DNA from 2 places in the Paenibacillus sp. CCS19 genome. Region 1 is predicted to be linked to the other one. Evidence: predicted binding sites of a transcription regulator. Region 1 holds the regulator's gene; the other holds the start of a gene.
The links. The regulator LexA, encoded in region 1, represses DNA repair genes until DNA is damaged. The targets are predictions, from matches to a motif close to CGAACATATGTTCG.
Positions count from the first base shown of each region.

Region 2: a site for LexA is predicted at 2,965-2,978, ahead of SBI19_RS29645 (YhjD family protein). Genes of this name have one in related genera too.

Region 1 covers NZ_BTCK01000059.1:19,679-24,698, reverse strand. The annotation lists gene SBI19_RS26625 (hypothetical protein) at 1-237, opposite strand, end outside; gene SBI19_RS26620 (aldo/keto reductase) at 272-1,267, opposite strand; gene SBI19_RS26615 (DUF896 domain-containing protein) at 1,350-1,538, opposite strand; gene SBI19_RS26610 (LysM peptidoglycan-binding domain-containing protein) at 1,715-1,957, opposite strand; gene lexA (transcriptional repressor LexA) at 2,289-2,915, shown strand; gene glnA (type I glutamate--ammonia ligase) at 3,453-4,781, opposite strand; gene SBI19_RS26595 (MerR family transcriptional regulator) at 4,887-5,020, opposite strand, start outside.
Region 2 covers NZ_BTCK01000011.1:47,902-52,921, reverse strand. The annotation lists gene SBI19_RS10320 (stalk domain-containing protein) at 139-1,728, opposite strand; gene SBI19_RS10315 (hypothetical protein) at 1,876-2,274, opposite strand; gene SBI19_RS29645 (YhjD family protein) at 2,611-2,709, opposite strand; tRNA gene SBI19_RS10310 (tRNA-Ala) at 3,171-3,247, opposite strand; gene nrdR (transcriptional regulator NrdR) at 3,444-3,950, opposite strand; gene SBI19_RS10300 (alpha/beta-type small acid-soluble spore protein) at 4,067-4,282, shown strand; gene SBI19_RS10295 (lytic transglycosylase domain-containing protein) at 4,410-4,997, opposite strand; gene coaE (dephospho-CoA kinase) at 5,012-5,020, opposite strand, start outside.

The DNA of each region.
Region 1 (5,020 bases):
CAAGTAACAGCCGATCGTTACCCAATACATCGTTGCTTGCGATTCATCCGCTTGTACGAACAACGCATACATAGCCGTAATCAGCACGAGCAGTATAGGTCCGATATAGCTGCGTCCTTTGAACGTATCAAAGCGCTCGCCGGACGGAACAATCGGTGTCTGGATCCCCTGCTTCTTACGCTGTTTGTTCAGTTGATTCATATTGTTGCGAACCTTGCGTTCCCATGAACGTGACACGGATTGCACACTCCTTCAGTGATACAGCGGACTTCTAGTCGTTGAGCCCTCTGCTGAACTTCTTGATGAAACGTTTCGGATATTCGGATGGGAGCCCGCTTGCTTCATCGAGGCTTGCCCATACATCAGCTGGCATGTCCCAGCCGATTGCACCCATGTTATCTTCGAATTGCTCCAACGTGCGGGCACCGAATATCGGGGATGTGATCCCATCCCGTTGAATAAGCCAACGTAAAGCGACCTGCGAAGTCGATCGCCCTAGCTCCTTCGCAACCTTCTGAACCGCTTCACGGATCGCGAAGTTGCACTCGTTACCACGAACGGCCCATGAGCTCTCTCCGCCATTCGGATTCGCCAGACGACCTTCGGTTGGATATGTCGTACCATAACGATCCGTTAGGAAGCCCCCGCCGATTGGCGCCCATGGAATGACCGCGACATTCTCTTCCAGGCATAACTCGAGCAGCTCGCGGTCCATCTCACGACTGACAAGGCTGTACTGCTGCTGTACGGATACAAAACGTGCATACTGACGCGCATCGCTCACCGCGAGTGCCTTCATTAAATGCCAAGCATAGAAATTCGAACAGCCTATGTATCGAACTTTGCCCGACGCAATCAGATCGTCTAACGCACGCAGCGTTTCCTCGATTGGCGTCGCCTTGTCCCATGTATGTACCTGATACAGGTCAATATAGTCCGTTCCAAGTCGGGCTAGACTCGCATCGACGGAATCCATAATATGTTTCCGTGACAAACCTCCACCATTCGGATGCGATGCAGTCGGAAACCTTACTTTCGTAGCGACTATAAGCTCCGAGCGGCGTGACCGGATCGCCTTGCCGACAATCTCTTCGGAACGACCGCCAACATAGACGTTGGCTGTGTCTAAGAAATTGCCTCCCAGCTCCACGAAACGGTCAACCATTCGAAGTGATTCCTGTTCATCCGTCGTATTGCCGAATGTCATCGTCCCTAAGCATAACTCCGATACCGCCAATCCACTGTTCCCAAGCAAGCGATACTGCATGTCCATCCCTCCAGTTTATATCCAATATAATCTAATCATACTTGATATAAGTGGAGAACGTCACGCTTCTATTGAGGTTAAATCAATGATTCTTCGGCGGCTCCTCTTCGCCTTCCCACTTGATCGAATCAAGCTGGTTGCGGAAATTGCCTTTGAACACGTCCAAATATTGCTTCCGAAGCCGTGCACGTTCTTCCGCTTCCGCTTCTGTGAGACCGACCGTTTTATGTTTACGCGACAGCTCGTTAATCCGCGCGATAAGCTCTTCCATTTGCTGCATCCCCCTTCTGTTATGCACTTGTTCACATTATCCTATTACTTTGACATTTTCGACAAACCATTGTCAAGGTTAATGCGCCTATAATTGAACGGTTTCCGAGCATTGTATAAAAAAAGATGGCGTATTAGGAATTGTCCCAATAAGCCATCTTATCGAACTACTCTATATTAAGCGGGTATGATGAGCATCTGTCCCGACTCCAGAACATCCGATTCGAGATTGTTGCGAAGCTTAATCTCGAATACGCGCTGACGAATATCTCCATCGCTCGTCGCGGATGCGATGCTCCACAGTGTGTCGCCTGGCGCTACATAGACAACGGACTCGCCTGCGGTAGGCTCAGCCGGGTGATCGCTCATTGCTTCCGTCATGACCATCAAGGCACCGCAGAATAAGATAATTGCGAACATAAGAGCAAAGCCCCACTTTAATACGCTCATTAGTGCATGTTTCTGAGCCTTTGTCATTGTTGCGCGTTGCGTCGATCTGCCGCGCGTATTCCGTACGTTCATTCTATTATAAGAAGCTGTCATGCTTGTCGTATTCATCATTGTTAACCGCACCCCAAACGTTTGTTCTATTTGTTGTCCATAATATATCACGAACAATTGTTCTGGTCAACACATTTTACGAACAATTGTTCTGTTTAATTTACGAACGAATGTGCCCTCGAACTTATGTTTGTACGAACTCGGGTTCTGTGCTATAATTTGCTATAATCTTATTTTTGGAGTGATGATGGTGTCGAAGCTTTCCAACCGCCAGCTGGCAATTCTTGAATTTATCAAGAACGAAGTTCGGGATAAAGGATATCCGCCTTCCGTTCGTGAGATCGGTGAAGCGGTCGGACTGGCCTCCAGCTCCACCGTTCACGGCCATTTGGATCGATTAGAGAAGAAAGGCTTTATACGCCGCGACCCAACGAAACCTCGTGCGATCGAGATTCTCGATGGCGACGGTCCTTCCGCAGGCGATGCGTTCTCGACCTCATTCGCGAAGGTGCCAATCGTCGGTAAAGTTACAGCAGGCGTACCTATTACGGCAACGGAGAACATTGAAGACTATTTCCCACTCCCAACGCATATGGTTGGTGATCACGACGTCTTCATTCTTAACGTAATCGGTGAAAGTATGATTGATGCAGGCATTCATAACGGCGATTACGTTATTGTCCGCCAGCAGCCAACCGCAACGAACGGCGATATCGTCGTAGCAATGACCGAAGAAGACGAAGCAACGGTGAAGACGTTCTACAAGGAACGCGATCATATTCGTCTCCAACCACAGAACCCTACGATGGAGCCGCTTCGTCTGAAGCACGTAACGATTCTTGGTAAAGTTATCGGTCTGTTCCGCGACATTCACTAAGAACCGAACAAGGACAAGCTGACACCATCTTACGATTTCATGTCAGCGTTTCTTCACTAGACTTGCCACTCCATGATATATAGAACCCCGGACGATTCGACATCGTTCGGGGTTTTTAATTGTTTTTTAACTGCATATAAAAGAGTCCACTCCCTCCCAAACCCTCCCTCTCCCAAGAGGGAGGGCCCCAAAGGCCTCCGCCCTCTGGACTCCTGGACTCGCTGCTTGGATACTTGAGTGGGGATGCCCGCTTTCGTCCCTGTCGGGACACGCTCTACTTCTGAGGGGTTTAGATACGGTCGATGTTTGTGCTCGACCTCCTGTACGTGCTGGGAGCCGCTTGTCGTCCCTGCGGGACACGCTCTTGGGAAGTGCTCGATCACGGCAAGGGGCTTCGCCCCTTTGAACCTTTATCTTGATAATGCGAGTTCCTCGCAAATTCATTATTACTATTAGAAATACAAAAAGCACGATAACTCCCCCGTTAGGTTCGTTATCGTGCTTTATCTTTATTGCGCTATGACCAACGAGCTCTGATTAATACAGAGTCAGGTACTGGTCGCGTTCCCATTGGTGGATTTGCGTGCGGTACATGTCCCACTCGATTTCTTTAAGCTCGTAGAAGTGAGCAAGTGCGTGTTCGCCGAGCGCTTCACAGATGACATCGCTGCGCAGCAGCTCTTGCAGAGCTTCTGCCAAGTCGCCTGGAAGGCTTGGGATACCCTCTTCAATACGCTCTTCTTCGCTCATGATGTAGATGTTGCGGTCAACCGGCGCTGGGAGCGGCATTTTGTTCTTGATGCCGTCCAGACCTGCCTTCAACATGACAGCAAGCGCAAGGTATGGGTTAGCAGCAGGGTCTGGGTTACGCGCTTCAATGCGCGTGCTCAGGCCGCGGGATGCTGGAATACGAACCATCGGGCTCCGGTTGCTTGCCGACCAAGCAACATAAACAGGCGCTTCGTAGCCAGGCAGGAGACGCTTGTACGAATTGACCGTTGGGTTCGTAATGGCCGCATAAGCGCGTGCATGATGCAGAATACCTGCCATGTAATAACGAGCCGTCTGGCTGAGACCAAGCTTGTCACTCTCATCGTAGAAGGCATTCTTCTCGCCTTGGAACAACGATTGGTGACAGTGCATGCCGGAACCGTTCACGCCGAACAGCGGCTTCGGCATGAAGGATGCGTGCAGACCATGCTGACGAGCAATCGTCTTAACAACAAGTTTGAACGTTTGAATCTGGTCCGCGGCTTTAATAGCATCCGCATATTTGAAGTCGATCTCGTGTTGACCCGGAGCAACCTCGTGATGGGATGCTTCGATCTCGAAGCCCATCTCTTCAAGCGTAAGTACGATCTCGCGACGGCAGTTCTCGCCCAGATCCATCGGCGCAAGGTCGAAGTAACCGCCTTGGTCGTTAAGTTCGGTCGTCGGATTGCCCTTCTCATCCGTCTTGAACAAGAAGAATTCTGGCTCAGGACCAACGTTCATCGAAGTGAAGCCCATTTCCTCCGCTTCCTTCAGCGCACGCTTCAGAATGCCGCGCGGGTCGCCAGCGAATGGCGTGCCATCAGGCATATAGATATCACAAATCAGACGTGCGACGCGGTCTTCCGTCACCCACGGGAAGACGACCCATGTGTCGAGGTCCGGATACAAGTACATATCGGATTCTTCGATCCGTACATATCCTTCGATAGAAGAGCCGTCGAACATCATTTTGTTATCGAGCGCTTTGAGCAGCTGACTTACAGGGATTTCAACGTTCTTGATCGTACCGAGCAAGTCGGTAAATTGCAACCGGATGAATCTGACGTTCTCTTCCTTCGCAATACGCAGGATGTCCTCTTTCGTGTAACCCACAAGATCATCTCCTTCATCGTACGTGTATGAATATCGTAAAGTCCGTGGTGCAGTCGCTTAAAGCGCGGCCAAGCTCATCAAGGTGCCGTAACGAATGACAGCGCTTTAATGCTTGTTGTAGAAACGAGAAAGCTGGCCTTGAATAAGCGATGCCTTGTTGCCTGGACGTTTCTCCAGCAGTTGCTGCTTAAGCAATCGGTGCAGCTGAGCATCGGACAGCTCGCGACGCTTCACTTCGG
Region 2 (5,020 bases), on a different contig from region 1:
ATGGATTGTTCTTTGATTCAATAGCTATCCTTGATTACTGTCTTTTTTATCTGTCATAAGGTGTTGAAATTGAAAATGACTCCAGCAAAGCAAAAAGCGATGTCCCGAAAGACACCGCTTGCTTAACCGATCAAAGAATTATAAAGTTGAGCGACCAAATGTAGGGTCGGATATGATTGCTGACCCATTTATTAAGGCTGCTTTTACATCTACCTTTTCAAAAGCCCCTGCTGCCGTCCTAAACCATGAGTCACCAATCTTAATCAACACCTCTGCATGATTTGTAGCACCAATAATAGCGGTGTTATATCCCATTGCATCGAATACAACTGAATAAACCTCAGCTTCGGCATCACAGTCGCTTCGGTTATACAGCAAACTATCTGCTGCCGAGGATGGCGTGCCATCTCCTGGATTATCTTTTCCTTGTATCAACTCGCCCGCAGTGATCATTATCTTATAAGCCCTGACGATTTCGTCCTTACTTATACCTGCATTGACCAAATCCAATATGGAGTTTTCAGCCTGCTTTAATCCCCTGTTTTGCACCGAACGATCACGCGTATCTCCAGACCATCTTGCTCCGTCTAAAAACTGATAAAAATATTGTGAGTATTGTTCCCCGCCGAATACTACATCTTCATACCCCTCTAATGCTTCATCGACGATCTTCATAACAGCATCATATTCGGTTTGATTAGCACTACCGTATGTGTGTTTTCCGTATAATACTTTAATTTTGCCGACCATTTGTCCAGTTGGACTTGTTGAAACTCTCGAACTGGTTACGGTCTCAATATAGGCTGTTTGGGTAGCATTATCCCATTTCACCGTTCCGCCAAAGGCTTCTGATACGAAGCGCAAGGGAACCATTGTAAAGCCGTTAATCTTCGTTGATGGTGCTGGCAACTTCACTGTCTTACCGTTTACGTAAGCTGTATCGCTGCCTACCTTGAGAATGATCTCAGTTGAGCCTTTGGTTGCGGTGACAGTCTCCGTATGAACGTTCCAAATGACCTTAGCACCTAATGATTCGAATATACCCCTGAGTGGGACAAGAGTGCTGCCACTCTGGATTACTGGTGGTTGATGGTAGGTTTGCTTGGTGCCGTCAATTACTACGGAAGTGGTGGGATCTTCCGCTGCGAGGGTCTTTACCTCGTTCTTTTTACTAACTGTCGACTGGGCAGCATAATCCAAGTTAGTTTCCATTCCCGTACTTTGCTTAATCCTTGCGATGGTCTCGGTTATAGTTCCGCCGGATCTAAGAGTCGAAAGCCCATCTGATCCATAAAGTTTGGCTACCTTCTCGGTTTCTTGAATGATTGGTTTTAACGAAGCTACATCTGAAAAGCCAAAGGGAGAGCTCGCCTTCGCATCAATCTTTTCAAGGCTATCCAATATATTTGTCAGTGCTATAGGTGTCCAGCCTGACTCTTTGATAACTTTAACAGCAAGACATAGATTGGCAATTAAAGCTTGTTCATCTTCCTGATAATTAACAATTTGCTGCGCCGCGGCGACTGGTTGGGTGGTCGGGTTAGATGTTGCTGCCGAAGCCATATTTACCCCGCTGAAAGCAAATGCCCCAAGCAACACTGAACCGATCAACATACTTTTTATGACGAAGCTGAATGTTCGCTTGGCAGATTTCTGCCTAGAATAAACTGTGGTCATATGAACCTGGGTCTCATTATTAATGTTGCGGGTATCAGCCCATTTTACCATTAGACTCATCCCTCTCATATTGGATTTACTGCTTATACCAAGTTGTAAATTTTCTTAGAAATTCAGTGCTGAAGTTTCATGAATTTTTTAACTTAAAATAAAACGGATCGCCTTATATCGTGATGGCGATCCGTTAGTCTAAATTATTTAATTGACTGTCCTTTCGGTAATACGATTAAAGCAGTTATCACAAATTACTTTCCAACAACCTACCTGCTGCCGAAGCTCACCACGATCACCGCATTTTTCACAAGTCCCTATGGAGCGCTCTTGGTATTTGACGATCAAATCAGAAACTTCGGGAAGAGGATTTCGAGTGTAGATACTCAATGCACCGAATTTTTGCTTGATCTGGGCGAAATCCACGGACACCTCAAGAGCCTTCGCATGGTAAACCCCTTCAATATCGAAGAATAGTTCATGAATCAAATTATACCAGCCATCTCCGATATCGAAACCGTATCGAGACCAAAGGTTATCTGCTTCCTGAGGAGCTCTTGTCCAAGGGAACCGTTCAAAGAGTTGCTGTTGAAGTTCTTTCCTCACAATTATTCTCTCCCTCTTATCTTCATCCCTGACTGACTTAAATATAGGTCTGCGATCTTTGAATTGATACCATTTCCTGTGATTGACCCAAAATCCCAAATGAAATAATTTAACAAATAGAAAGCAGGTTAGCCGAAAGGTTTTGAAGATATTGTAAATTTATTTGTGTATTCTAGCGTACTTGTTTTAACTGTTCAAGTGTTTTCAGATAGAGATTTGAAATTTATCTCAAAATAAAACGCAGCTCTCCCGATGCGAATGTTAATGCCCGTTTCCTTCATAACACGCATTCTCATATGTTGATCCAGTTCTGACAGGAATTTCTCCTGTTGATACTCAGTGAGCTTTAACTTGGTCAACTTCAATTGCCTTTATGTCGTGTTCCAACACATCAAGCATTACCGGAAGTATGATGCTGTCTTTAACCAATTGAATGTCATCTTCGGATTATAGAGGTGCAGGACTCATGAGATACCCCAAGCTAGGATCGACTGCGCCGCGAGTATACGAACAAGTTTACATACTCGCGCCGCATTTTGACTAAAGCAAAATGCCTTTTGAGTATTGCCTTGAATAGACCGCACCTGTATCTTCCGCTGTGTGATTCGATTAGTGCGGTCAATATATACAACTCTCAATTTGCATACCCCATACACTTTGAAGGGATAGGATCATGTCTCACCAATAAACAGAACATTTGTTCCCATCCTTTATAATACTCATTGCAAGAACAAATATTCGTATTGGCAATGGCGAAATTTTTCTCAAAATCATGAAATAAAAAAATGATCCCCTGTGGAGGATCACCTATGTATGAACTTCTATGACTCGAAAGGATTCAGTTAACGAAAGTAACAAAAAAAAAACGGCATTTCTGCCGTTTTGGTTGAAGGTGTTGGTGGAGAATAGGGGGCTCGAACCCCTGACCTCTTCGCTGCCAGCGAAGCGCTCTCCCAGACTGAGCTAATTCCCCACGTATTAGTTCTTAGTACTTTATTTTGGGTGCTAAACTGGTAAGAGTGTTCTCCCAGCTGAGCTAAGGCCCCGTGAGCTGCGTAACGCAGCCAAATGTCATCATTAGGAAAATATTAGCATGCAGCTAAGAAAAGTGTCAATCTACATTCTCTATTGACTGATCACGCTAACTTCATCCCATTTGACCCGCCATTCTAGTCCTTCGATCCGCCGATACCGCCGATACCGCTTGCTCCACCCGTCAATGGGTGCTTGGATAGCAGCGAGTTGAGTTCCTTCATGAACATGTCGATGTCCTTGAATTGGCGGTATACCGAGGCGAAGCGGACGTATGCGACTTCGTCGACCGGATAGAGCTGCTGCATGACAAGCTCGCCGATAATACGGCTCTCGATCTCAGCGTGTGCCGTCGTGCGAAGCTCCTTCTCGACCTCCGAGACGACGACTTCCAGCTTCTCCGCAGGAACTGGACGCTTCTCGCATGCGCGAATAAGTCCGCGCAGCAGCTTCTCGCGGCTGAATTCTTCGCGGCTTCCGTCCTTCTTAATTACGATGAGCGGTGTTTCCTCGATCATCTCGAAAGTCGTGAAGCGGCGGCTGCACTTCTCGCATTCACGTCTGCGACGAATCGATTTGTTCTCGTTAGCCGGCCTCGAATCGAGCACCTTGGAGCCGGCGTAATCACAATATGGACATCTCATATAAGGAATCCTCCAAGACGCTAGGTCAACTTTTTTTGCAATTCCATTCGTTTCCTGTAATGAAGTTTGTAATAACGCACATAATACAGTTACCAACCGCAAGGAGGTGAACGACAATGAGCCAAGGTAACAGCAACCAACTCGTAGTACCACAAGCTTCTGCTGCACTCGACCAACTGAAATATGAGGTTGCAGCTGAACTGGGTATCTCCCTTTCGCAAGACGGCTACTACGGTAACCTCACGACGAAAGACGCAGGCTCCATCGGGGGCAGCATCACTCGTAAGCTCGTGCAAATCGCTGAGCAATCGCTCGCAGGCACGACTCGCTAATGTCTTCTAGACATGCTTGGGACAGCGCCCACTAAGACGAACCGTCTTGGTGGGCTTGTCCATGACACCCTCACCAACTACGCTGTACCTTCACCTCAAAGCAGCATGCACGCTCGCTCAAGCCTTCCTAACCGACTTTCTGCTCAGCGAACTCCGGATACAATTGTTTATATTTATTATAATAATAAAATACCCGTTGTACATAGTGCCGCGTCTCGCCATAAGGAATATTGCTTACCGATTCCTTGGTACCGTCCCACGTCCCGTTGTTCAGCCATTTGCTTACATTGCCCGGTCCTGCATTGTAAGCGGCTACCGCAACGGTTGTGTTGTCGTTAAACTGTTTATGCAAGCTGCTCAAGTACCAAGATCCAATCTGGATACTTACATCTGCACGGTGCCGGAGCGTATCCTCTGACACGTTCGCGAATCCTGCCTTCTGTATAATCCAGTCAGCCGTATCCGGCATAATCTGCATCAAACCAAGGGCGCCTTTCTTGGATTCCTTGCCTGTCGAGAAATTCGTCTCTACCCGGATGATCGCTGCAATAAGCAGCGGATCAAGATCGTAATTCAACGCGCTGGCCCGTATATCTGCTTGGTAGTGAATCGGATACATCCATTTGCCTATCCAATCCGATCGGATGAACAGGAATGCAAGGAACCCAATGATGAGCAGCAGAAACAGTCGCTTTCGCTTCCGACGTCGTCTCATAATGACAGCCCCTTCTACTTACG